2 regions of the Rudaeicoccus suwonensis genome follow, and region 2 is predicted to be linked to the other one. Evidence: riboswitches for the same ligand, from Rfam matches in the RefSeq annotation. Region 2 holds a riboswitch; the other holds the start of a gene.

Evidence for each region. Region 2 has a riboswitch for cyclic di-AMP ahead of BKA23_RS18075 (transglycosylase family protein). Riboswitches for the same ligand answer to the same signal wherever they lie in the genome.
Region 1: another riboswitch for cyclic di-AMP. It lies ahead of BKA23_RS10800 (LysM peptidoglycan-binding domain-containing protein); the one in region 2 lies ahead of BKA23_RS18075 (transglycosylase family protein).

Annotation. Positions count from the first base shown of each region.
Region 1 is NZ_VIVQ01000001.1:2,372,354-2,376,561, forward strand. It holds gene BKA23_RS10795 (aminotransferase class V-fold PLP-dependent enzyme) at 33-1,562, shown strand; cyclic di-AMP (ydaO/yuaA leader) riboswitch at 1,836-1,997, shown strand; gene BKA23_RS10800 (LysM peptidoglycan-binding domain-containing protein) at 2,002-2,664, shown strand; gene BKA23_RS10805 (ribonuclease J) at 2,869-4,208, opposite strand, start outside.
Region 2 is NZ_VIVQ01000001.1:431,278-435,485, reverse strand. It holds gene BKA23_RS02095 (S9 family peptidase) at 1-798, opposite strand, end outside; gene BKA23_RS18080 (hypothetical protein) at 868-993, opposite strand; tRNA gene BKA23_RS02090 (tRNA-Thr) at 1,060-1,135, opposite strand; gene BKA23_RS18075 (transglycosylase family protein) at 1,369-2,139, opposite strand; cyclic di-AMP (ydaO/yuaA leader) riboswitch at 2,148-2,287, opposite strand; gene BKA23_RS02080 (threonine/serine exporter family protein) at 3,766-4,208, opposite strand, start outside.

The sequences.
Region 1 (4,208 bases), 1.9 Mb from region 2:
GTGCTGGTCCCTCGACCGGCAAGGAGCACGCCATGAGCATCGCCCAGTCTCTCCGCACGAACGTCGCCGACATCGACACCACCGGCACCAGCGACACCACCGACGCCACCGACACCGTCCAGTCGCGCACCCCCGCTCAGCCGCGGCGGCTCACCATCGCGCCCTCGGGCACGGCGCCTTCCGCACCGGCGCAGACATCTACCACGAGCGGGCATTCCTCGTCGCCGATCCCGTCGCCGATCCCGTCGACCGGACGCGTCTCGGGCAAGCTGTCGTCGTCGGCGCTGCCGCGCACCGTCTCCCACGAACTCGGCGTCCCCACCGTGCACCGCACGGTCACCGACTACGCCAACTTCGACCATGCCGCGACCACCCCTGCCCTCGAATCCGTCGCCCAGGCCGTCGAGCAGGTGCAGCGCCGCTACGGCTCGGTGCACCGCGGCGCCGGATACGCCAGCCGCGTCACGACCGGCTGGTTCGAGCAGGCTCGCGAGGAGGTCGCCCGATTCGTCGGAGCGCGCGAGGGCGACGAGGTCATCTTCACCCGTAACACGACCGATGCGCTGCGGCTGTTGTCGCACTGTCTGCCGCGTCGCACGCAGGTCATCGCCTGGGAGTCCGCACACCACGCGGCGTTGTTGCCCTGGGTGGCCCACCAGACCACCCGCCTGCCGGTGCCGTCGAGCGCGGCCGACGCCGTCGAGTTGCTGCGCTCCGCCCTAGCCGCCACCGATGGGCGCCACGTGCTGGTCGCCATCACCGGAGCGTGCAATGTCACGGGTGAGATCTGGCCTATCGCCGAACTCGTCGCAGTGGCAAAGGAATTCGGCGCTCGCACAGTGCTCGATGCCGCACAGCTGGCACCGCACCGGCCCATCGACCTGACCGACCTCGGCGTCGACTGGGTCGCGTTCTCCGGCCACAAGCTCTACGCACCGTATGGCGCAGGCGTGCTCGCCGGACAACGCGACTGGCTCGACGCGGCCACGCCATACCTGCCGGCGGGTGGCGCCACGGCCGCAGTGACCGCCCGGCACAATCACTGGCACACCGGGCCCGCCCGCCACGAAGGCGGCACTCCGAACGCAGTGGGCGCGATCGCGATCGCCGCCGCCTGCGCGGCATTGAGCGCACGCCGCGAGATCGTGCAGGAACACGAGCGCTCACTGCAGCAGACCCTGCGCGAGGGCCTTGCAAACATCGACGGCGTCACCCTCGTGCACGCACTCGGCCCCGACCGGCCCGGCGTGGGGGTCGTGACCTTCACCATCGACGGCATCGAGCCCGGGCTGGTCTCGCAGGTTCTGGCCGACGAGTACGCCATTGCGGTGCGCGACGGCCGCTTCTGCGCACACCTGCTGTGTGACGCGATCATCGGTCAGGGCCAGTCGGCGGTGCGCGCGAGCATCGGCCTGGCAACGACAGCCGAGCACGTGACGCGACTGATCGAGGGGGTGCGTCGGCTGGTGACGCAAGGCCCCGAGCTGTCCTATGTCCACACCGACGCCGGCTGGACCGCACCGGCCGACCCCCGCGACCTGAGCGAACCCCGCCCCTGGTGACAGCGGAACCTCGCCTTCACCACTGACCTCGTAAGCCCCAACAGGTCACGTACGCAACAACATTCACCGGCATACGGCGCTGACTGGGATTTCATCGACAGCTGCCGCAAAGATCACGGAAAGGTCACGGTTGAACTTGGCATCCGGCCGATAACCACGTACCTTCGATTCTCGGTGGTCATCCTTTCGTCGCCCTTGACGAAACGACCACTGGCGGGTATCGCATCCATGCGACCTCGCCATGCCAAGTGGCTCGCTGCGCACAGCCTCGTCGAGCAGCCACCGCAGATCCGGGATGGTCCCGGAGGCACGACGAGGATGGGGAACCCAATTCGGCCGTGAATTCGGCCTTGGGGTGAGAGCAGGCCACACACCTGCCGGGCACCTGACAGCCCGACCCGACAGCTAACCCCGTATGCGCACGTCAGGAGAGGAACCAATGAACCTCAGCACCAACACGTCCACCAAGACCCGCATCATCGGCATCGGGGTTGCCGGCGCAGCAGTCGTCGGAGCGACCGGCCTGGCGACCGCGGGCGACGCCCACGCCGCGTCCGGCAGTGTCTGGAATGCGGTCGCGCAGTGCGAGAGCGGTGGCAACTGGTCCATCAACACCGGCAACGGCTTCTACGGTGGCCTGCAGTTCACGCACTCGACCTGGATCGGCTTCGGCGGCGGCGCCTACGCCTCCAACGCCAACCTGGCCACCCCGTCGCAGCAGATCGCGATCGCCGAGCGTGTTTTGGCCTCCCAGGGCCCCGGCGCCTGGCCGGTCTGCTCGGTTCGCGCCGGTCTGACCCGCAGCAACGGCTCGGGTTCGGGCTACACACCGCCGGCCGGCACCGCGACGCCGAAGCAGCAGACCTACTCGGCACCGAAGAAGTCCACGACGGTGCGCAAGAGCGAGTCCAGCGCACGCGCGACCACCAAGGTCGAGCTGTCCGGCAAGACGCTCACCGTCAAGGCCGGCGACACCCTCAGCGGGCTGGCACAGACTTATCACGTGTCGGGCGGATGGCAGGCATTGTTCGCAGCCAACAAGGGCACGGTCAACAACCCGAACCTGATCTTCGTGGGCCAGCACCTGCAGCTGCCTGCCTGATCGCGTCCGACCTGATCGCGTCCGGTCACGAATGACCTGATCGCGTCCGGTCACGACAAAACGTAAACGACAGGCTCTGAACGAACCGCCGTGAACGACAGGCTCTGAACGACCGGCCGTGAACGACAGAAGGCCGTCCTTCCCCGCACGGGAAGGACGGCCTTCGTCATACGTGCTCGGCTCAGTTCGAGGCGTGCAGCCGGATCACGCGTCGATGACGATCGGGATGATCATCGGGCGACGGCGCAACTTGCCGCCGACGAATCCACCGACAGCGCGCCGGATCACCTGCTGCAACTGGTAGCTGTCGGTGATGCCCTTCTCGCGCGCTTCGTCGAGGGCGGCTTCCAGCTTGGGGCGCACCGCGTCGAAAACGGCCTCGTCCTCGGCGAATCCGCGGGTTTGGATCTCCGGACCCGCGGCGAGCTTTCCGGTTGCTGCGTCACGCACGACGATGATCGTCACGAAGCCTTCGTCGCGCAGGATGCGGCGGTCCTTGAGCATCGTCTCGTCGGTCGTCCCGACGAGAGAGCCGTCGACATACACGTACCCACACGGCACGGCACCGGCGATCGACGCCTTGCCGTCGACCAGGTCGACCACGACGCCGTCCTCGGCGAGCACGACGCGCTCACGCGCCACCCCCGTCTGCACCGCGAGGTCGGCATTGGCGACGAGATGCCGCCATTCACCGTGGATCGGCATGACGTTCTTGGGACGGACGATGTTGTAGCAGTAGAGCAACTCCCCCGCGCTGGCATGGCCGGAGACGTGCACCAGCGCGTTGCCCTTGTGCACGACCTTGGCGCCGAGGCGCATCAGCCCGTTGATCACGCGGTAGACGGCGTTCTCGTTGCCCGGAATCAGTGAGGACGCCATCAGGATCGTGTCGCCGTCACCGACGTCGATGCGGTGATCGCGATTCGCCATACGTGACAGTGCCGCCATCGGCTCGCCCTGCGAACCGGTGCAGACGAGCACGATCTTGTCGTCGGCCAGGTCGTCCAGCTTCTTGACGTCGACGAGCACGCCGTCCGGCACGGCGAGATAACCCAGGTCGCGGGCGATCGTCATGTTGCGCACCATCGACCGGCCGACCAGCGCGACCTTGCGGTGGTGTTTGTATGCCGCATCCATCACCTGTTGCACGCGGTGCACGTGGGAGGAGAAACAGGCCACGATGATCCGGCGCTGCGCCTGCTGGAAGACCCGCTCGATGGCCGGCGTGATGTCGCGTTCCGGGGTGGTGAATCCGGGCACCTCTGCGTTGGTGGAGTCGGTGAGGAACAGGTCGACGCCTTCCTCGCCGATCCGCGCGAAGGACCGCAGGTCGGTGATCCGGCCGTCCAACGGCAACTGGTCCATCTTGAAGTCACCGGTGATCAGCAAGGTGCCGCCGGGGGTGCGCACACAGACCGCGAGCGCGTCGGGGATCGAGTGGTTGACCGCGACGAACTCGCAGTCGAAGTCGCCGACCTGCTCACGCTGACCCTCCTTGACCCCCAGCGTGTATGGCGTGATGCGGTGCTCCTTGAGCTTGGCCT
Region 2 (4,208 bases):
AAACACCCACGCCGGATCCGCGCAGTCGTTGTCGACCGGATGGATCGACTGGCCGTCGACGTGCAGGTTCCAATAGCCGCTGATATCAGTGGAATACGCCAGGGAGCCATCAGCCAGCCAGCCGATCTCAGCGACCGACTGCGGTGCATCCTGACCCACCAGCGCGGAGGCGCCACCGGCGTCGTGATCCCCTACCCACAGCACGGTCGCGTCCCATGGCATCGACGGGTGCTGCCAGGTCAGCCACGCCATACGTGCGCCGTCGGGTGAAAGACGCGGCGCTGCAACGAAATCCGAGCCGTCGACCAGCACAGATCCCTCACCCGGGGCTCCGTCCAGATCGACGGACACGATCGTGTTGACGGCCTCGCCATCACCGCGGTGGTCTTCGCGCACCGCCAGCACCCGGCGGCGCGCAGCGTCGACCTCAAGGTCTGCGTAGCGCAACACCGGACCTCCCAGATCGACGGTGATCGCGCGAGGTGCGGCGTCTTCCTCAATGAGCCACAGCCGGCCGTCGCGCACGTCGGAGAAGACCACGACACCACCACCGACGGCATACGGCCGACCGCCGTACTCGTGCACCATCGAACGCACATGCGCCGGCGCCGGGGTCATCTCGACGGCCTCGCCGCCCCGCAACCGCATCAGCGTCGTCCGGCCACCCTCGCTCGGGCGGGATTCGAGCCAGTAGGCATCATGACCGTCGACCTGCACCTCACTCAGGCCGACGCCGGAAGATGTCAGTTCCGCCGTCGTCAGCGGGGAGGTCCATGAGCCGTATGCCGCAGTCGTCATCCGCCATTTCTAGCAGCCATCGACAATCGGCGAACGCCCATCACCGGGCACGCACCCGTAGTAGAATTACTACGACACGTAGTAGATCGTGCGGAGATCAGCGAGACGACCAACGGGCGCCGTTTCCACCTGCACCGCTCCTGGTGGCGCGACCGCCCCGAACCCGACCGACACGAAGAGTGCCGTGACGCTCATGGGGCCTACAGTGGCGGAATCGCAGGGATTTTGCCGTAGATCGCAGTGCTGGCGCTGTTAGCGCCGTGGAGCCGGTGACAGGAGTCGAACCCGCGACATCTTCATTACAAGTGAAGCGCTCTACCAACTGAGCTACACCGGCGTGGCCGCCTCGGATCAAGTCCACGTGCGTGCCGCCTGCAGATGTTACCGGCGATGGACGTCGTCGCGAATTCGCGGGTGAGCGAGCGGCCACAGCGGATGATCCCGGCACAGGGCGACCAGCTACCGACATACGCGCGCGGGCCTGTCCGCGTCATACCGGCGCAGACGAACGACGAACCCGCCCAGGGCCGAGTCGGCGCCGAGGCGGGTAGTCGTGCAAGAAGCCGTCGATCACATGCGGCTGTTCAGGAAACGCTGCAGCGCCATCGCCGTGGTGCCCTGAATCGAGGACGCACCGTTGCGCGGCATACCGAGGTAGCGCTGCAACGCCGCCGTGGTTACCGGTCCGATGATGCCGTCGCGGGTGACACCGACCTTTGCCTGCAGGGCGACGACCGTGTTGTAGTCGGCCGGCAGCCAACTTGCGCCGTCCTGACGAACACCGAGCCACTGCTGTGCCGCACGCGTGGTGAGCGGACCGGGGATGCCGTCGATGACGAGCGCACCGCTGCTCGTGACCGGCTTGGTCGGGGTGGGAGTCGGCTTCGGCGTGGGCGCCGGTGTCGGGGTCGGAGTGGGTGTGGAGGTACCACCACCGACGACGACGGCCAGACCGTTGGCGCGGGTGAGGCCGGCGCGCACCGAGCACACTGGCCAGGCACCGGGACCCTGCGCCCGCAACGTCGCCTGCGCGACGAGGATCTGCTGGTCCCGCGTGGCGTACTGCGCGCTGGAGGCGTACTGGCCACCGCCGAAGGCGAGCCAAGTCTGCTGCGTGAACTGCAGACCACCGTAGAAGCCGTTGCCGGTGTTGATCGACCAGTTGTTGCCCGATTCACAGGTGGCGACGCGATCCCAGACGTTCCACGGCGTGTCCGCCTTGGCGTGGGAGGCGGTCGACAGGCCGGCACCGACAGTTGCCGCGGATGCCATCATCACACCGACGGTGCGACGACCTATGGCGGACGGGCGATCGACCTTGTGCCTTGGTGCGTAACGCAAGAGATGTGTCCTTTCCTGACGAACGTCTGCGGGGTGAGCTGTCGGGTTCGAGCTGTCAGGTGCTCGGCCGGTGGATGCCGGCTTGACCCCAAGGCGCCGAATGCGGCGCCGAAAGTGGTTCCCCCGCCCTCCTCAACGCCCTGTGGTGGCGCGCTGTGCGCCCTCGAGGTTCGACGTTCGGGCGCGTGAATTTGGGAAGCGATATGCAGTTGTATGCCGAACCGCCGCGGCTTCCCGATTCCGGAGTCAACGACGCTCGAAGGCAAAATCACGTTACGGGATGGACTGGTGTGACACAAGGTGAAACTCGACTAAATCGGTTCATCGTCGGCGTGTCGGCTTGCATTTCGCAGTTAAATCACACTCATGTAATTCACCTCTTACCCGCCGAAACCCCCGCCATTCCGGGTGAGAAGCCAGGCATGCGTCCGTGCGAGCCAGCGTGGACAACGCGCCCGGAAGCTCCCAGAAAAAGTCGCAGACATGTCGCACGTATGCCGCAGCAGATGCTCCGAACCGCCGATCCGAGACGTGTGGCCACCCACAAGGGGCCGATACGAGAGACACACCGCCGCGCCCGCGGAAGGCCGAGCAGGTGGGCGGTGGAGCCGCTCGTCGTCAACGTCGAGCAGGTGGGCGGTGGAGTCGCTCGTCGTCAACGTCGGCAGGTGGGCGGTGGAGTGCTGTGTCGTCATACGTGTCGAGCGTGCGGCACACAAACCTCAGCCCGCGCGTGGCACACAAACCATCGGCCCGCCCGTGCTGCCTACGAACCGTCGGCCTGCGCGCGTGCGGCACCGGTTCAAACGCTGTCCCGCCGCTGGCCGACGGGCGCCAGACTCAACTCGCCGATGCGGTCGAACATGGCACTCCACACGACCCACCCCAGCCATCAGCATCATCTGTCACACACGAAACGCCGATTCGGTGACGTATCGCGCAGGTGGCGTTGGGAGCGCCCGCCACGAACTGCGAGATGTCGATCTTGGCCGGTACCAGATCGGGTGAACCGGCACATGCTGACATCTCGCGGTCGACGCCCACACATGACTCGCCGATGCGGTCGAACATGGCACTCCACACGACCCACCCCAGCCATCAGCACCATCTGTCACACACGAAACGCCGATTCGGTGGCGTATCGCGCAGGTGGCGTTGGGAGCGCCCGCCACAAACTGCGAGATGTCGATCTTGGCCGGTACCCGATCGGGTAAACCGGCACATGCTGATATCTCGTGGGGACACGATGTCCTGGGACCGGCAAAACTGACATCTCGAGGTCGGCGGCACACAGAACGCGACAAATGCTGACATCTCGCCGGGATCGGCTGCGTGCAGGATCCGGCAAATCTCGAGCTTTCGCCCGTCGACACCAGATGCGGCACGAAAGTCGCCGATCCGGTCGATCTCAACGCCCCACCAGACACCACACACCCACCAGCACCACCAGTCACACACAAGTCGCCGATTCGGCGACGTGTGCACGTGACGCCAGACGCGGCGGACGAAAGTCGCCGATTCGGCGACGTGTGCAAGCGCCGAGCGGCGAGCGGCGAACAGGGTAAGCGGCGTAGCGAGCGACCCGACCAAGGGACCCGAGCGGCCAGCCCCGGCGGCAATCGCGTGTCAGCGTCGGCGGGTGCGACCTCGGCGCAGCACACGCTGGTCGAAGGGCGCCGACACGACATCCCCCAGCACCACTCCGGTGCTGATCGCCAGCGCCGTCGCGGCCGCACCCATCATGGTTGCGATCGCCTGCCCTTGCGTCGTGACCGAGGTGCTGACGATGCTGCCGGCCACGGCTTCGTACATGCCACGGAAGATGCTCAGACCCGGCAGCAAGGGCGACACCGCCGGCACGACCACCACGAGCGCGGGTGCACCCAGCCGCAGCCCGAGGATCCGTCCGAGCACTCCGGCACAGATCGCCGCCACTGCGACGGCCGTCGTCGCGCCGGTGCCGAGGTACTGCGGCAGCGCGGCCGCCAGGAAAAGCCCGAGCCCACCGAGCACACCGGCGAGCAGCAGGTGCTTTGGCATGACCCGCAAGGTGACCGCGCTGCTGACAC